2 regions of the Shewanella sp. M-Br genome follow, and region 2 is predicted to be linked to the other one. Evidence: riboswitches for the same ligand, from Rfam matches in the RefSeq annotation. Region 2 holds a riboswitch; the other holds the start of a gene.
The links. Region 2 has a riboswitch for cobalamin ahead of AAA952_RS03270 (TonB-dependent receptor). Riboswitches for the same ligand answer to the same signal wherever they lie in the genome.

Region 1 (4,433 bases), 170 kb from region 2:
CTAAGGTATGCGCCGTTTCATCCCCCGCTTGCAACGCCATGATCTGCCGTTTCATGCCTAAAATAATGAACAAACTCGCGCCAATCACCAGTGTTGGCAGCACTAGCAAGGACCAACTGGCCTTGGCGAAACTGCCTAAACTCCAAAACAGCACAGAAGCCGTCGCCTGCGGACTGGCGAAATACAGCAGCAGACTCGTTAGCGCGCCGAACATAAAGGAGGTCGCCACGCCAGAGAGCAACATGCGCTCCACTTGGCTATTGAGCCCAAGGCCAGATAAGGCCAGCACTATCAGTACCGACAAACTGGCGCCAATAAAAGCGCCGAAGGGCAAGCTAAACCAAAGCAAACCAGACAAGGCGCCCGAACCACTAAAAATCCCCGAGTTCGCCGCCATACCCGCATTCTCAAAAAATCCAGAGCCCGTGAATAACGTCAACATCACCACAGCGCCAAAGGACGCGCCAGAGCTAATGCCAAACAGATAAGGGTCGGCCAGCGGATTGCGGGTCACGATTTGCAGCACACTGCCCGCCAAGGACAAGCCCGCACCCGCCACAAAGGCCAGTAAAATGCGCGGCAGTCTGAGCTCCATCACGATGCGCTCCGTCATGCCATTGGCTTGAGTGAGGTTGGCCATTTTATTGATAAACACTTGGATAACATCCATAAAACTGATGTTCGCCGCGCCAAAACTCGTGGCGGCAATGGGGGTTATCAAAGTGATTATGCCTAATGTGACCAGCATCAGTTGTTGTCTCGTCAAAGGTGTCACGATACGCCCCAAATGTGAGATGAAATGCTGTTTACTCCCTGAATCATCCGCCCTCGCCTCGCTCAGCCAAAGCATCAGCCATGCTGTGCGTCGAATCATGGTAGCCATAGAAGTAGCTGATTAAGGGCTTTTTATGTTGTGGATGGGTCGACACCTGAGCGCACACGCCGAACACATCGCCAATTCGCGCCTCGGTTAATACTTCGGTAGGCGTGCCCATAGCGCTGACTTCACCGTTATGGATCAACAACAAACTGTCGCACAGGGCGCTGGCTAAATTGAGATCGTGAATAGAGGCAATCACGCTGATGCCAAGGCTACGCACTAATTCGAGGATTTGAATTTGATAACGCACATCGAGGTGGTTGGTTGGCTCGTCGAGGATCAACAGTTGCGGCTGCTGCACTATGGCGCGGGCGATCAAGGCACGCTGCTTTTCACCGCCGGATAAGTGCTCGTACTGTTGGTGCATCTTATGGCTGAGGCCGACTTTCTCTAGAGCCTTTGCAATGCGCTCGCCGTCACAGCTCGAATTGGTATCGAACATGCCCTTGTGCGGCGTTAAGCCCATGCTGACCAATTGCTCTGTGGTTAGGTCAAAATAATGCGGCGTGTCTTGCTGCACTACGGCGACGCGGCAGGCAAACGCCTTGGGCGATAAACGCTCAATATCTTGATCAAACAGGGTAATTTTGCCCTGAGTCGGGCGAACAAAGCGATACAAACAGCGTAGCAAGCTAGACTTACCCGCACCGTTAGGCCCAATCAAACCCAGCATCTGCCCCGTTGGCAGCGCAAAGTTAATATTGGAAAGAATGGTTTTGCCATCGATACACCAGCTTAACTGGCTGACATCGAGCGCGACCATCTGGCTCGCTGACGGGCGAGTGTCGCTGTCATTCAAAGCATGGCTCGTTTGGATGGCAGAGAGTTTCACCAAAGTGGTGCTCCTAGCGAGTCCAAACCTGAATTAAAAAAGGTTGTGCACATTGTCATCGGCTCCCTCGAGTCACCCGCTCGAGAACTAAGGCTGCACGCAGCGATAACAGAAATAGGCAGGTCTCCTGACTCGTCACTTTTTGTATTGAAAACAATATAAAAAGTCACTCACAGTTGCGGGCACAGTTCGGGCTGACTGACAAGCAGCTCCCCGATTCCCTATTATGTTGAGATTGATTTCAAGCCTTTGCAGCGTGTCTCGGCCATAACTGCTACAGAACACCCTCGCACGACTCAAAACTCCCAACACCTATTTCTGTGACGTCATCCGATACACTGCCACCAGCCTTGCAAGGCCGCGTGCGTCAGGGGACGTCAGGAAAAAGCATTATCCTATATTTACCTTAATAGGCAATCGACAATCACGCTGGTAAGACAAGAAAAATCTTCACCTTAGGGCAACGCGGATCACTCGCAGCGCCCGCTCGGCCAATCTAAACGCCAGTAACAAACGCCGTGCTCATCCTGCAGCACATTAATGCTCACCACGGCCGCCACGGGTAAATCGAGTTGACTGTAAAAGCCCACCGCCCGCTCAACCCCAAGGGCACGCGCCATTAAGTGACGGATCACTCCGCCGTGGGTCACGACCCATACTTTGGCAGCCAGTTCGCCCGCAGCCACGCTAGCGCCCACAGCCTGCTCGGCGTTATCTGAGTTGACGGTCAATCGTTCAAACTCGGTGGCGAGTATCTGGTCAATTGCGCCATTCACCCGCGACTCGAAACTGGCCATAGTTTCCCCATTGGGCGGCGGTGTTTGCCAAGGGTTTTGCCAATAGGCCGCTAAACGTTCGCCCTCTTGCTGATACAGCTCATCGAGTCGACGACCGTCCCAATCACCAAAATCAATTTCCTGTAAACCCGACAAAAACTGCGCCTGCAATGGCCTTGACTCAGATACCAGCGCCGCCGTCGAATGCAATTCGGCGGCAAAGGCTTGGGCAAATTCGGCGCAGCGGCGTGAAGTCGAACTGTAAATCGCGCTACAGGTACTTGCCTGCGCCTCAACCGCTGCCGACATTTGCTGCCAGCCCTTTTCGCTTAAAGGCACATCCACACGGCCGCGTAAAATGGCGCCGCCTTCACACTCACCGTGGCGCAACAATAACAATCGAACTTGTTTCATATATGCCTTTTTAGTTAGGGACTAGATACTAAGAACTAAAGCCGAGGGCCTAAATTCTTGATTCTCGATTCTCGCTCCTAATGCCCTTGACTTTCATCTTGCCCTGACAATCATAAGTCGCGTATTATGGACGTCTATACGTTTAAATGTCCAAAACAAATTTTTAAGAACAAGTATTCAAAAAATGTCGGCTGACGACAATAAAATGCACTTAGCATAACAATGGCCGATTTTTGGACTTAACTTAGCTGTATTTAAGGTAATTATTTATGACGATACCCTCTACCAAAGCCGGCCAGATATTGGCAGACATACGCAAACAGCTTGCAGAGCGCATTCTGATCTTAGACGGTGCCATGGGCACTATGATCCAAGGCTACAAGCTGGAAGAAGAGGACTATCGCGGCGAACGCTTTAAAGATTGGCACACTGACGTCAAAGGCAACAACGATTTATTGGTGTTGTCGCAACCCCACATCATCAAACAGATTCACACCGACTACTTAAACGCCGGTGCCGACATCATTGAAACCAACACCTTTAATGCTACTACTATTGCCATGGCCGACTACGACATGCAGTCGCTGTCCGCCGAAATTAACTTAGTCGGCGCGCGCCTCGCCCGTGAAGCCTGTGATGAAGCCTTTGCTGCCACAGGCATTCCACGCTACGTCGCCGGTGTGTTAGGCCCCACTAACCGTACGTGTTCGATTAGCCCTGATGTGAACGACCCTGGCTATCGCAACGTCAGCTTCGATGAGTTAGTGACTGCTTACAAAGAATCTACTAAGGCGCTGATTGAAGGCGGCGCGGATATCATTATGGTCGAGACCATATTCGATACCTTAAACGCCAAAGCCGCGCTGTTCGCAATTGAATCCGTATTCGATGACTTATTTGGTCAGCATTCTAAAGACAGATTGCCGATCATGATTTCGGGCACCATTACCGATGCCTCTGGCCGCACACTGACTGGCCAAACGACCGAAGCCTTTTACAATTCCCTTCGTCATATCAAGCCCTTATCTATCGGTCTTAACTGTGCACTTGGGCCAAAAGAATTGCGCCCCTATGTGGAAGAATTATCCCGCATCAGCGAGTGTTATGTGTCGGCGCATCCGAATGCAGGCCTGCCGAACGAGTTTGGCGGTTACGATGAAACCCCAGAGGATATGGCGAACGTGATCGAAGATTGGGCGCGCGAAGGCATGCTCAATATTATCGGTGGTTGTTGTGGTAGTACGCCTGAACATATCCGCGTGATCCGTGAAGCGGTCGACAGACATAACCCGCGCGTGTTGCCCGATATTCCCGTAGCTTGCCGCTTAGCCGGTTTGGAACCACTGACTATCGACGCCCAATCCCTGTTCGTTAACGTGGGTGAGCGCACCAACGTTACAGGTTCGGCCAAGTTTTTAAAGCTGATCAAAGAAGGCAAGTTTGAGCAGGCGCTCGATGTCGCCCGCGAGCAGGTCGAAAGCGGCGCGCAAATCATCGACATCAACATGGACGAAGGCATGCTCGATGGCGC
Region 2 (4,433 bases):
GTCATACTGTTACTCCTTTAAACAGCGGTGATGGGTGCTTAGAATAGCATGCCATCAGTTAGGCGCTAGCTTGAGGAGGGGACTTGCAGAGTAAACTGTGAGCATTTTCGTCTTTTTATCAACAAGCTGCTAGAATTCTGCCCATTTTTGACATTAGGCGATGTTAGGTAAATCCATTCTCGCTCTGTCCGCTGCACAACATTGAATGACATCTCCAAGCAAATATAAGGAAATAAGTAATGCTCACTTATCGAATCACTTGGCCTAAGGCTTTACTCGCGGGCATGGTTGCCATGCAGATCTCTGGCTGTAGCGATCCTCAGCCTATGGCCGTTGTGGAAAGTAATAACGAGTCATTGCTGCAGTTTGATAACGGCAAATTGCTCCAACTTAAGGAAAATCCGAGTCCACAGTATCGCCATATTCCCTGTGATTTACCCGCAGTCGAGACTGTGGTCACCAACAGTTCGGCCTTTGCGGCGTTAACTAAATCCGGTGAGGTGATCACTTGGGGTGACAGTTATGCTGGCGGTGATAGCCGGGAGGTGACGGAGCAGCTTAAGCAAGTTAAGCAAATCGTCCCAGTCAAGGACGGGTTTGCCGCGCTACGTCAAGATGGCACTGTGGTTTACTGGGGTAATGTAGGGAAATTGAGCCTCGACAAAGCCCTGCAAAACCGCATGACCAATATTACCAAGTTGTTCGCTAATCAAGAGGCCATTGCCGCCCTCGATGCTAACGGCAAGGTGCACACTTGGGGTTATGGCCCCTATGGCGGCAATAGCTTACATGTGCAGGATCAATTAGTTGATGTAGTCGATATCTTTGCTAAGGGACGCAGTTTTGTTGCTCTCAAAAAAGAAGGTAGCGCAGTGATTTGGGGGCAGGTTGAAGAGTCGACCAATATGAAAAAGTTGCTCCCGCAGCTTACGGATGTGGCAAAGATTGAATATTTTCAAAGCACCTATGCCGCCTTAAAAAAGGATGGCTCTGTGGTGAGTTGGGGCTGGCGCAGTGATACCTATCCTATTCGCAGCGCCTTAAAGGATGTGGCGAGTATCACGGCAAACAATTGTGCCTTTGCGATTTTAAGTCCTACGGGGGATGCACATTTTTGGGGTGATGGGATTAACTGTGGTGTCGATTGGATTAAAAAAACCGATATCACAGGGGTAAAGGAGATTATCAGTATCGGCTCAGGCTTTTTATTACTGCGGGATAAGGCCGTGCCGCAAATAGTGGCCGACGATACTGACTACGCTTATATGTTTGGCTTTCACTATGCCCAAGAGATTCTTGATAAATATTGGCAGGAAGGCAGCGTAATTACCCAAGGGCCAGCCTCTTTTGTGTTTACGCGTCCCGATGGCAAAGTGGTGCCCGTTGGTTATCGCGCAAACCGTGAAAATGTGGAGAAGTTGATTGCACGTATTCCTCGCCTGACTTGGTTAGGTCGGGGAAATGAGGGGTATGTCGGCATCAGTGAAAAGGGGGAGCTGGTCTCTTGGTCGATGAATTTGCCAATGTTCGACAAGTCGCCAGTGCAACCTGCTGACTCGTTAGTGATTAAACCGCTGGATTTGACCCCCGTTGCCCAATGCGAAACCCCTGAGCAGCGTCAGGCGATTTTGAGCAAAGACAGACCAAAACCTGCGGCAAAAAACTGGGATGGTGTTTTCTAGCTCATGTGAGTTTTCTCGCTAACTTGAGATTAATGGACTTTCATCCGTATAGACGTCTATAATGCGCGCGCTCAGGTCTGATATGCCCTGAGCCTTGTTGGGCGTTAACAGGTTGTACGCCCTTTGAACCTAATTTTGAGTCAACCTTCTGTGGTGCTTGCGATGATAGCGTCGTGAGATAATCGGGAAGCCAGTGAAATTCTGGCACTGCCCCCGCAACGGTAAAAGGTGAGAGAAGACCGCGTTTGATTGGTGTGTTCAAGACTGAACCCGAAAGTCAGAATGTCAAAGGTCAGTCTCGCGTTAATCCAATTTTTAAGGGATTAACATAGCCTAAGTCCGGAGACCGGCCCTAAAGGTGTTTTTGAGATTTCGGTGGGCAGATCTCAAAATGCGATAATCACCGTCAGTATTTACGACTGAATTAACGGTATCGTGGCGTCAATGCCCCGTTTTCCTTGCAGGAGTTAAAGGTAAAATGGGAACAAATCCAACAAAAATCGCGCTGCTGATCGGCAGCCTTTGCAGTTTTTCAATTATCGCGCCCGCTGTGGCGGCTGACGATACCAGCACAGCTAAAGTCGACGAGCATCTTGTCGTGATCGGCCGCTCTGATAAGACCCCGTTAAATATTGCCGCCAATGTGAATGTGATTGATGCTGCGGCTATTGAAATGAGTGGCGCGACTAATTTGACCGACGTCTTACGCGGTCAAAGCGGTATTCAAATTTCGGATAACAATATTGGAACTAGCTTTGCAATGCGTGGTTTTAGCGCCAGCACTGCCGTTAATAACACGCTGATTTTACTTGATGGTCGTCGTCTCAATAATATCGATATCGCAGCGCCTAGCCTTAATGCCATTCCGCTTAATCAAGTGGATCGTATTGAAATTTTATCGGGTAGTGCAGGTGTACTTTATGGCGATCAAGCCGTGGGCGGGGTGATTAATATTGTCACTAAGTCCCCTGAAAATACTGGCGGCAGCGTGCAGTTATCCGGCGGCAGTTTTGATACCTATGAAGGTCGTGGTGATGTGTCTGGCGCGATCAACAAAGATTGGCGTTACTTTTTCACAGGTAGTTACAACCAAGGTGACAACTATCGCCAGCATAATGCCAATGAAACCGGCTCTATTCTTGGCCGCATTCAATATAAAACAGCCACAGACTCGTTCTTTGTTGAAACCAGCTACTACGATAACGATCGTGAAAATCCGGGCTCGCTTACTGAAAAGCAATTTAAAGACGATCCCCGTGCTTCATCAAATAAGGTAGAGTATGCCCACGAGATGACCACTGCGGCGCGAACGGGTTACCAGCATCAGCTTAATCAAAACTGGGCGCTGGCGGCGGATTTAGATTACAGCGATACCTTAGTGTCTTCTCTTAATTGGGGGGCGAACAGCCATAACACACGCTCACTGTTAATGTTTAGCCCTAAAGCGTTAGCGAATTACAGTACGCGTCAAGGCGAGCTAAACCTAGTCACAGGTTTAGACATCAGCCGTGGCAAGGCTGATTTTGACACTATGGCGCGCAGTAATGTGCAGCAAATGCAAAGCGCCTATCTACAAGCTACAGTGCCTTTAAGCCATACTTTAAGTTACGTTGTGGGTGGCCGTTATGCGCGGGTGACCGACGAGTTAGTCGATGGCAATGTCTATCCTAATGGCATGGATTTAGATGAAAATGCCCATGCATTCGAACTGGGTTTAAATTACCGACCAACTGCGGAGCACAGACTCTATGTGCGCGCTGATGATAACTTCCGTTTTGCTAAAGTGGATGAGCAAGCTTATACATCGCCGGGCGTATTTGGCTTAAAGCCGCAAACAGGCCGTTCTTATGAGGCGGGTTGGGATTGGGCTGTCGCTAGTCAAACCCTACGAGTCAGCCTATATCGTCTCGATTTAGAGGATGAAATTGTTTATGACTCGAGTGCAGTTAAACCCATAGGTGGAAATTTCAACGGTGCAAACGTCAATGCTGACGCATCTCGTCGTTATGGCGCGGGTGCCGATTGGGATTGGCAGATCACTAAAGCGCTGCAGCTAGGGCTGGAATATAACTATACCAACGCCGAATTTACCGATGGTGCTAACGATGGCAAAGAGCTGTCTTGGGTGGCAAAACACACGGGACGCGGTTATGTCAGCATGGATTTTGCTGAGCATTTCCAAGTATTTGCCGAAGCTATCTACACGGGTGATCGTTTTATCGAAGGCGATAACGCTAATCAAGGTGATAAGCTAGCAAGTTACGTGCTTGGTAATTTAGCCTTGAATTATAATCGTGATGCTTGGCTTGCCAGTCTGCGTATCGATAATGTATTCGATAAAGATTATGTCAGTGCTGGTTATTACGGTGGCGATTGGGGGGATAGTTACTATTCTGGTCGAGGCCGTGATATTCGTTTCACTGTGGGCTACCGCTTCTAAATATTAATGAGCTATTTAATAACAAAGCCAGACTCAGTCTGGCTTTTTATTTTTTACGCTGAGTTCAAAGAATAAATCTTAAAATAGGTATAGTCTTGAATATCGTTTTAGTAGAGTGGTTTAATTGTCGTTATCTATAGTGTTAGCGGGCAGTCATTACTAAATAGGAGTAATTTATATTTTACTCTGCTGTTTATGGCTGAAATTCTTAGTATTTTAGGTATGATGTGAGCTGTAACCGAATCATCTTATTGTTAATAAACAGGTGTAAAGTGTCTTATGACTGATCTTGAGCAACAGGTTTTTACTCA

Region 1: it holds a riboswitch for cobalamin, as region 2 does, so the genes downstream of both, AAA952_RS03900 (ABC transporter ATP-binding protein) here and AAA952_RS03270 (TonB-dependent receptor) in region 2, are expected to answer to the same signal.

The regions. Positions count from the first base shown of each region.
Region 1 is NZ_BJBV01000003.1:225,791-230,223, reverse strand. It holds gene AAA952_RS03905 (FecCD family ABC transporter permease) at 1-850, opposite strand, end outside; gene AAA952_RS03900 (ABC transporter ATP-binding protein) at 819-1,712, opposite strand; cobalamin riboswitch at 1,813-1,978, opposite strand; gene AAA952_RS03895 (histidine phosphatase family protein) at 2,183-2,902, opposite strand; gene metH (methionine synthase) at 3,172-4,433, shown strand, end outside.
Region 2 is NZ_BJBV01000003.1:56,772-61,204, forward strand. It holds gene rihA (pyrimidine-specific ribonucleoside hydrolase RihA) at 1-5, opposite strand, end outside; gene AAA952_RS03265 (hypothetical protein) at 240-1,682, shown strand; cobalamin riboswitch at 1,817-2,051, shown strand; gene AAA952_RS03270 (TonB-dependent receptor) at 2,161-4,122, shown strand; gene AAA952_RS03275 (HDOD domain-containing protein) at 4,402-4,433, shown strand, end outside.